One region of the Actinocorallia herbida genome, then DNA from elsewhere that is predicted to be linked to it. Evidence: riboswitches for the same ligand, from Rfam matches in the RefSeq annotation. Region 1 holds a riboswitch; each other region holds the start of a gene.

The links. A riboswitch is a leader RNA that binds a small molecule or an ion and turns the genes downstream of it on or off. The one in region 1 is predicted to bind cobalamin.
Region 2: it holds a riboswitch for cobalamin, as region 1 does, so the genes downstream of both, EDD29_RS38845 (ABC transporter substrate-binding protein) here and EDD29_RS35580 (putative cobaltochelatase) in region 1, are expected to answer to the same signal.
Region 3: it holds a riboswitch for cobalamin, as region 1 does, so the genes downstream of both, EDD29_RS17475 ((2Fe-2S) ferredoxin domain-containing protein) here and EDD29_RS35580 (putative cobaltochelatase) in region 1, are expected to answer to the same signal.
Region 4: it holds a riboswitch for cobalamin, as region 1 does, so the genes downstream of both, EDD29_RS03995 (CbtB domain-containing protein) here and EDD29_RS35580 (putative cobaltochelatase) in region 1, are expected to answer to the same signal.

Annotation. Positions count from the first base shown of each region.
Region 1 is NZ_RJKE01000001.1:7,824,365-7,826,553, reverse strand. It holds gene EDD29_RS35590 (helix-turn-helix domain-containing protein) at 1-165, opposite strand, end outside; gene EDD29_RS35585 (ATP-binding protein) at 328-750, shown strand; cobalamin riboswitch at 819-954, shown strand; gene EDD29_RS35580 (putative cobaltochelatase) at 991-2,189, shown strand, end outside.
Region 2 is NZ_RJKE01000001.1:8,565,805-8,567,993, reverse strand. It holds gene EDD29_RS38850 (FecCD family ABC transporter permease) at 1-202, opposite strand, end outside; gene EDD29_RS38845 (ABC transporter substrate-binding protein) at 199-1,227, opposite strand; cobalamin riboswitch at 1,285-1,469, opposite strand; gene EDD29_RS38840 (ATP-binding protein) at 1,560-2,189, shown strand, end outside.
Region 3 is NZ_RJKE01000001.1:3,764,255-3,766,443, forward strand. It holds gene EDD29_RS48105 (hypothetical protein) at 50-712, shown strand; cobalamin riboswitch at 702-860, shown strand; gene EDD29_RS17475 ((2Fe-2S) ferredoxin domain-containing protein) at 902-1,258, shown strand; gene EDD29_RS17480 (TetR/AcrR family transcriptional regulator) at 1,273-1,833, opposite strand; gene EDD29_RS17485 (DUF4437 domain-containing protein) at 1,916-2,189, shown strand, end outside.
Region 4 is NZ_RJKE01000001.1:810,455-812,643, reverse strand. It holds gene EDD29_RS04000 (3-isopropylmalate dehydrogenase) at 1-762, opposite strand, end outside; adenosylcobalamin (AdoCbl) riboswitch at 886-1,029, shown strand; gene EDD29_RS03995 (CbtB domain-containing protein) at 1,032-1,226, shown strand; gene EDD29_RS03990 (CbtA family protein) at 1,226-1,981, shown strand; gene EDD29_RS03985 (AAA family ATPase) at 2,030-2,189, opposite strand, start outside.

The DNA of each region.
Region 1 (2,189 bases):
GGCGACGTCGCGCGGCCGGGTCTGGCCGGTCTCCAGGCGGGACACGGTCGCGCGCGACCAGCCGAGCCGGTCGGCGACGTCTTGCAGGGTGAGGCCTTGGTTCTCACGAAGGCGTCGAAGCTCGCGCGCCAAGCGGCGCCCTCGTACGGTCGGACGGTAAGTCATAGGGACGAGTGTGCTGCCGTCTTGCGTTTACGTACATAAGAAACCAAGAATCTTCGCGAACTCTGTTGCACCGGTGAGATTCCCACGACAGCCTAACCATCGTGACTGTTCGGGAACGCCGCGTATTCGGCGGCCCGCTACGGCCCCGGCGAAAGGGCGGTTGTGGAGCTGGCAAGGGACCTTGGACGCACCTGGGCGTGGACGCTGCCGACGGACGCGACCTGCGCCCGGACGGCCCGCCGGCTGGTCCGGCAGACCCTGGCGGAGCTGGGCGTCGGCGACGAGGCGGTGGACGACGCGGGGCTCATGGTGAGCGAACTCGCGACCAACGCGCACCAGCACGCGGCCGCGCACGCGCCGCACGAGCTCTGGATCTCCTGTCTCGACGAGTTCGAGTTCTCCTGCGCGATCTTCGACGGCCTGCCGACCCGTGATCTGCCCCTGGAGTTCGGCCGCGGAGACTACGGCAGGGGGCTCAGCATCGTCGCCGAGCTGAGCAAAGGCCGCTGGGGCACCGAGGCGGCACACGCGCGGCTCGATCCCCGGGTCGCGGGGAAGGCGATCTGGTTCAGCTGCCCCCGTTAATGCGAACTTTCTACAGGTAAGGGAGAGTTCCGTCCTGAGTGGTGCACGCCGTCCGATTCGGTGCTGTCTCGTCACTGCGCGGCGCGTGTGGGATGCTCTTTCCGGCGTGTCTCTCCGGAGGAACCCGGTGTGAATCCGGGGCTGTCCCGCAACTGTGACCGGCGTGAGCCGGGAGTCAGGAACTCCGGCCGCCGTGCTCAGTTCACCCGATCGGGCGAGGAAACCCGAGGGAAGGACGCCGTGCCGTCACACCGGTTCGCCGCGTACCCGTTCAGCGCCGTCGTCGGCATGGCCGATCTCAAGCTCGCCCTGCTGCTCAACGCGGTCTCACCCGCCGTGGGAGGGGTCCTGGTCAGGGGGGAGAAGGGCACGGCCAAGTCGACCGTCGTGCGCGCGCTCGCCGCGCTGCTGCCCGACCTGCCCGTCGTCGAAGGCTGCCGCTTCTCCTGCGACCCCGCAGCACCCGACCCCGAATGCCCCGACGGCCCCCATGCCGCGCCCGCCGCCGCGGTCCGCCCGGCCCGGCTCGTGGAGCTGCCCGTCGGCGCCTCGGAGGACCGCCTCACCGGCTCCCTCGACCTGGAACGCGCGCTCACCGAGGGCGTCCGGGCCTATGAGCCCGGCCTCCTCGCCGCCGCGCACCGCGGCGTGCTGTATGTCGACGAGGTCAACCTGCTGCACGACCACCTCGTGGACCTGCTGCTGGACGCCGCGGCGATGGGCCGCGCGTTCGTCGAGCGGGAAGGCGTCTCGGTGCGGCACGCCGCCCGGTTCCTCCTGGTCGGCACCATGAACCCCGAAGAGGGGGAACTGCGCCCGCAGCTCCTCGACAGGTTCGGGCTGACCGTCGAGGCCGCGGCCACCCGTGACCCCGCGGAACGCGCCGACGTCGTGCGGCGCAGGCTCGCCTATGAGGCCGACCCCGAAGGCTTCGCGCTGTCTTACCTGGAGCAGGAGACGGCGCTCAGCGCGCGGATCACCGCCGCGCGTGCGCTGCTGCCCGAAGTGGTGCTCGGTGACGCCGCGCTCGGCGCGATCACCGCGATCTGCGCGGGCTTCGACGTGGACGGGCTGCGCGCCGACCTCGTCACGGCGAGGACCGCGCTCGCGCTCGCCGCCTGGCACGGCCGCCTCGACGTCACCGAGGAGGACGTGCGCCAGGCCGTCCGGCTCGCCCTGCCGCACCGCCGCCGCAGGGATCCGTTCGACGCCCCGGGCCTGGACGAGCAGCGGCTGGACGAACTCTTGGAGGAGAACTCCTTCACCCCCGACGACGACCCCGGCCCCTCGGGTGGAGGAGCGCCTCCGCAGGCCGACGGCGGGGAGTCCGATGGGCAGGACTCCCAGGAGTCCGATGGCCGGGGACCCGAAGGGCAGGCTCCGCAGGACGCCGAAGGGCAGGGCGGTAGAGGAGAGGGCGCCCCGACACCCGTCCCCCA
Region 2 (2,189 bases), 740 kb from region 1:
GGGGCAGGCGCAGCTCCCACACGATGCCGTCCCGGATCGGCGTGAGGTCGGCCGCGCCGAAGCCGAGATGGGCCGCGACGACCCGCCCGACCTCGGGCACCGTGAGGTCGGCGGGGCCGATGGTGATCGCGATCGCCACCGAGACGGCGAGGGCGACGGCCCCCGCCGTCCACAGCAGGGGTCCGCGCGGCGCGGCTCTCACCCGGCGAGCCCGAAGCGGCGCAGCGCCTCGGCGACGAGCTCGACGCCTTCGACCGTCCGGATCGTCGGGTTCATCGCCTGCCCGCTGAGCAGCACGTACCGCTGGTTCTTGACCGCCGTCATCTCCCGCGTGACGGGGTGGCCCTCAAGGAACCCGATCTTCTTGGCCGCGGTCTCGGCGGTCTGTGATCTCCGGGTGAGGTCGCCGATGACCAGGACGTCCGGGTCGCGTTCCGCGACGGTCTCCCAGTTGATCTGCGGCCACTCGTCGGTGGTGTCGTCGAACACGTTCCGCAGCCCGAGCTCGTTCGTGATGACGCCGGGCGCGCCGCAGCAGCCCGCGAGATACGGTGCCTCGGCGTTGGCGAACCAGTACATGACCGACACGTCCGCGCCGGTGGCACTGTCCGCGGCGGCCTCGAGGCGGCCCCGGAGCGAGGCGACGAGGTCCTCGCCGCGCTCGGGGACGCCGAAGATCCGGGCGAGGTCGCGGATCTCGCCGTAGATCGCGTCCATGGTCAGCGGGGTGGTGCGGGACCCGTCTCCGGTGCCGCCGTTGTCCTTGCCGACGCAGTCCGACGGCGACAGGTAGGTCGGCACGCCCAGCTGCTCGAACCTGTCCCGTTCCGCGACGCCGCCCGTGCCGAGCGTGGAGGCGAAGGACGCGGCGACGAAGTCGGGCTCGGCGGCCAGGACGCGTTCGAACGACGGGGCGTTCTCGGCGAGGCGCGGCACGCCTGCGTCGGCCCCGGTGAGGCTTTCCGGCAGTGGGTCGGTCCAGGTCGCCGTCCCGGCGAGCCGGTCGGCGAGGCCGAGGGACAGCAGGATCTCGGTGACGCCCTGGTTGAGCGAGACGGCCTGCCGCGGCGCGGCCTCGACGGTCGTCTTCGCCCCGCAGTTGTCCAGGGTGAGCGGGTAGCCGGACGGCCCGGACGCGGTGGTCTCCGCCTTTCCGGAATCGACGGCGCAGCCCGCGGCGAGGACGGCGAGCAGGGCGAGGCAGGCGGTGGGGCGTGCGAAGGGCACGGTGATCCTTCTGGCGTCGAGGGCTCAAGCGCGGAGCCCGTCCGTACGGGGGACGCCTCCCGGAGGAGGCCGCCAGCAGGTCTTCGGACTCGGGTTCCGCCGGACACGGCGCCTTCCCGGGGATCGCTCCCCAGTGGCCTGATGCCGTGCCCGTCACCCTCACCGCTGCGCGTCAGCTCCGGATTCGCACCGGATTCCCTGGCCCGTGCAGAACGGGCGCGACTGGCCCGGCGAAGCTATCAGGAGGCTCCGGGCCACCCTGACGCGACCCTGAGAGGGAATGGGGGTGGTTCCCCGATGCGCGCGGGCCGTGGAGGGTGTGGAATCGGGGGATGGGGTCAGAGGGCATCGTCCGGCTGGAGCGCCGCCGGGACGGCAGGTTGCTCGCCGGCGTGTGCGCGGGGCTGGCCGGGCAGTTCGGGCTGGAGCCCGTTGTCGTGCGGCTGGCGTTCGTGGTGCTGGGCGCGGCGGGGGTGTACGGGATCGCGGCCTATGCCGCGTTCTGGATTCTCACCCCCGCGCGCGACGAGGAGCGGCGCAGGCGCGATCCGGCGCAGCTGCTCGCCTACGCGCTCCTCGGCGGCGGCCTTTCGCTGCTGACGGGGGTGTCGGGGCTGGCCCAGATCGCCCTGTGGCCGGTCCTGGTCGTCGGGATCGGCGCGGTGATCCTCTGGCAGCAGGCGGGGCGCGACCAGCGCGAGCGCTTCGTCTCGCTGCCGCAGGGCATGTGGTGGCGCAGCCTCCTCGGCGCGCTGCTGGTGACGGCGGGGATCGGCGGGTTCTTCGCGCAGCGGGTGTCCCCGCAGGACATCCCGCAGGTGCTGCTGGCCACCGCGATCATCCTCACCGGGGTGACCGTCGTGATCACCCCCTGGCTGGTGAAGCTCTGGCAGGAACTCGACGCGGAGCGCGCCGAACGCGTCAGGTCGCAGGAGCGGGCCGAGGTGGCGGCGCACATCCAC
Region 3 (2,189 bases), 4.1 Mb from region 1:
ATCTTGGTGTTCGGCTCGTCATGAGCTGACCGATGCCGCCTGGGCGAGGGTGGAGCCTCTTCTTCCCGTCCAGGCGGCTCGTGGTGGCCGGCGGCCGGATCGCCGGACGGTGTTGAACGGGATCTTGTGGAAACCGGCGTCGGGCTTCCGTGGCGGGGTCGCTGCATCGAACGGCTCAAGCAATGGCGCGCCATCGCCACCCGCCACGGCAAACCCGCCCACCACTGCCAAGCCGGGATCACCCTGGTCGGCGCACTCCTCTGGATCGACCGAGATCCACCGGACACTCTCTGGCCCGAGCGGCGCCCGCGCCGCCGCGGAAAGGCTCGGGCGGGGACTCGCGGCCGGGCCTTCGGTGGCGGTGCGGCCAGGAGGGGCGGGCCGCGGCGCGACGCCGGCCGCGCCGCTCGCGCCGTTGTCGCCCATCACCGAGACGCGCGCCCGCTCGTCGGCGTGCGCGGTCCGGTTCTGGAGCAGGACCGCGACCGGGCGCGAGTCGCCCGCGCCGATCGTGACGGTGCCCTCGGCCGGTGTCGCGGTGTCGCGGTGTCGCGGTGACGCCGTCGTGGCGACCTTCGCCATGAGAGGTCCTGCCTCTGAGGTCGAGGATCCTGAGCCGTGGGGAAGCAGGGCTCGTCGGCCGGTCGGGACCGGGCGGGGCGAGGGCCCGACGGCGTTGACGACGGAGGCCTCCGGCCGGGATATGTCATGATGTGGGCGTTATTGGCGAGCGGGGACTGAGGAAGCCGGTGTGAATCCGGCGCGGTCCCGCCACTGTGAACGGCGCGCCTGCCCGCCGTCCGAGAGGACGGGGACGGCGGCGAGCCGGAAGCCAGGAGACTCACCCGTCTCGCCTCCTCGCGACGTCTGGGGCGGATCTCCCCGGAGGGGAGTCGGCCTCGTGCCCGTGGAATGTGCCCGGAGCCTGCCGTGCAGGGTCACGGTGTGCCGTGACTGCTGCTGCGGCAGCCCGAAGATCGCCGGTGTCGACCACGACGCGCAGCTCGCCCGGCTGCGCGCCGAGGCCGAGGTCCGCGTGTCGGACTGCCTCGACGTCTGCGAACGCGCGAACGTCATCGTCGTCCAGCCCTCCGCCGAAGGCCGCGCCGCCGGAGCCCGCAACATCTGGCTGGAGTTCGTCAACGGCGCGGCCGCCACCGAGGACGTCGCCGCCTGGCTGCGCGCCGGAGGCCCCGGCGTGGCCCCCATGCCTCCCATCCTCGACCTCCACCTCTTCACCCCGCCCCGCCGCCGCTGACCTCGCGGGGTCCGTCACCGGCGCGCGCGTCCCTCGAGGAACTCGTCGATCGTCCGGTGCGCTCTCGTGCGCCCCGGCGCGCGGCCCAGGAGCAGCGCGTCGACCAGCAGCGGCGAGATGACCGAGGTGACGACGTCCTCGGCCTCGTCCTCCGGCACCGCAGCGTCGCCGAGCGCGGCGTGGAAGGGCGCCAAGAGGTCGGTGATGTAGCGGCGGCGCAGGTCGGCCACCGACGGATCGAGCGCGACCGCGGCGACGAGCGCCTGGAGCATCCCGCCGACGGGTCTGTCGCGAAGCCTGTCGCAGAGCCGGTCGACCTCGGCGTGCAGGTCGGTGCCGAGGTCCCCGGCCGGCTCGCGCGGGGTGAGCGGGGCGACGGCGACGAGCGCCTCCAGCACGGACCGCGGCGACGGCCAATGCCGGTAGACCGTCGAGCGGGAAACGCCGGTGACGGTGTGCAGTCGCTGCGGGGTCAGCGCGGCGGCGCCCTCGCTCAGCAGCAGCTCGAGGGCGGCGGTGAGGACGACGGCCGTGGTGTCCCCGGTGGGTCCCGTGGGGCGTCCTGGTCTGGTCACGAGGGTTAACACTACAACTTGTCCCGGAATTCAATTAACGGTACGTTCTGCACCGCAAACCCCTGGACGTGAAGGAGGGCCCATGCGCCCGCACGTGGAACTCGTCGACGAACGCGACCTCATCTGGCACCTTGCGGAGTTCCAGCACGCCACCGGTGCCGCCGAGCAGCGCAACCTCAGCTACGACGAAGAGGACGGGTCGGCCTCCCTCAAGGTCCGGTTCGCCTCCGACTGGTCGCGGCCCGCGGGCGTCCACAGGGCCGACACCGAGTGGTACGTGCTGTCCGGCAGCGTCACCGTCGGCGGCACCGTCCTGGGCGCCGGCGGATACTGGACCGCTCCCGCGGGCGTCTGGA
Region 4 (2,189 bases), 7.0 Mb from region 1:
GGCGCCGATGTCGGTGATGATGTCGCCGAACAGGTTGTCGGTGACGATCACGTCGAAGCGGGCCGGGTTGTTCACGAAGAACATCGTGGCCGCGTCGACGTGCACGTAGTCGGTGGTGACCTCGGGGAACTCCGCGGCGACCTGCTTCAAGATCCGCTGGTACAGCTCACCGGCGAAGGTGAGGACGTTGTCCTTGTGGACCAGGGTGAGCTTGCGACGCGGGCGCGAGGCCGCGATCTGGAAGGCGTACCGGATGACGCGCTCGACACCGAAGGCGGTGTTGACGCTCTCCTGGGTCGCGATCTCGTGCGGGGTGCCCTTGCGCAGCACGCCGCCGACGCCGGTGTACGGCCCCTCGGTGCCCTCGCGGACGACGATCATGTCGATGTCCTCGGGGGTGACGCCCGCCAGCGGGGTCTCGACGCCGGGGAACAGCTTGACCGGGCGGAGGTTCACGTAGTGGTCGAGGGCGAACCGCAGCTTGAGCAGCAGCCCCCGCTCCAGGGTGCCCGACGGGACGGTCGGGTCGCCGACCGCGCCGAGGAGGATGGCGTCCTGCCCGCGGATCTCCTCCAGGACCGAGTCCGGGAGGACCTCGCCCGTCCGGTGCCACCGGGCGGCTCCGAGATCGTAGGAGGTCTTCTCGATCGCGAGGTCGTACTGACCGGCGATCACATCGAGGACCTTCAGGCCTTCGGCGACGACCTCGGGGCCGATGCCGTCACCTGCGACGACTGCGAGTCGGATGTTGCGGGATGCCATGGCGGCATCCTAGTGCATCCGTCTCATGCATCGGGCATCCGTCTTACATTTCAAGACACCTCCCGAGACGCCGGGAAGGGCACGGCTTGACGGGCGGCCCTGCGAAAGAGCACCCTCCAGGGGACAAGTACATACAGAGGCGACGGTGTGCAGGAACCCGGTGAGAGTCCGGGACGGTCCCGCCACTGTGATCCGGCCGCGGCCGGAGAGTCAGAACACTGACCCGTCGTCCTCCCTGATCCGGGGCGAGGCACCCCGTAAGGAGAACCATGAACACTCCCGAGACGACGGCGGTAATCGGCGCACAGCCCGCGGCCGTAAGCGATCTCCGTACCTATGTGTTCCTCGCGATCGCCCTTCTCGCGGCGTTCGCCACCCTCTACGCCCTCTTCTTCGCCCCGCAGACCGTCCTGCACGAACTCGCGCACGACGGCCGGCACCTCTTCGGCGCGCCCTGCCACTGATGGCCGCCGATCTCCTCCCCCGGCTCCTCGGCCGGGGCGTCTTCGCCGGTGCCCTCGCGGGCCTGATCTCGGGCGGTTTCGCCTTCCTCGTCGCCGAGCCGGTCATGGACCGGGCGGTGGAACTGGAAGGCGAGCGATCGGCCGCGGAAGCGGCCGCCGCAGGCGTCCACGAACACGCCGAGGAGGTGTTCACCCGCTCCGAGCAGCACCTCGGCCTCATCCTTGCCTCGGTAGGGGCGGGCATCGCCTTCGGCATCATCTTCGCCGCCGTCTACTGGGCCGTCTTCCGCCGTACGTCGGCGGACCGCCCCTGGCAGCGTTCCTTGACGCTCGCCGGAGCCGCCTTCACGGGCTACTGGCTCCTCCCGTTCATCCGCTACCCGGCCAATCCGCCGGGCGTGGGCGACGAGGGGACCCTCCAGCAGCGGACGCTGTCCTGGGCCGCGGCCATCGTCCTCGGCCTCGCCGCGATGTTCGTCGCGTGGCGGGTCCACTCGGCACTGCGGGCCAGGCCCGACCACGTCAGGCAGCTCGCGACCGGCGCGGTGCCGGTCGCGGGGCTCGCGGTGCTCTTCCTCATCCCCGCCAACCCCGACGCGCTTCCGGTGCCCCCGGAGCTGCTGTGGGACTTCCGGATCCTGGCGGCTGCCTCGGCCGTCATCCTCTGGACGTCGCTCGGCGTCGGCTTCGGGCTCCTCGGCCTGCGCGCCGCGGCGCCCGCCGAAGCGGCGGAACCCCTGCCCGCACCCGCCTGATCCGGACGCTGCGCGCCGGGCGGGCACGACTCCGCCCGGCGCGCCGCGTCAGACCGGCGGGGCCAGCAGGACCGCGAGCCGCTCCGGCCCCGAGACGCCCAGCCGGGTGCAGATCTCGGCGATCTGCTCGGCGACGGTCTTGGCCGGCATCGCCATCTGCTCGGCGATCTCCGGCTCGGTCCGGCCCGCCGCGACGAGTTCGGCCATC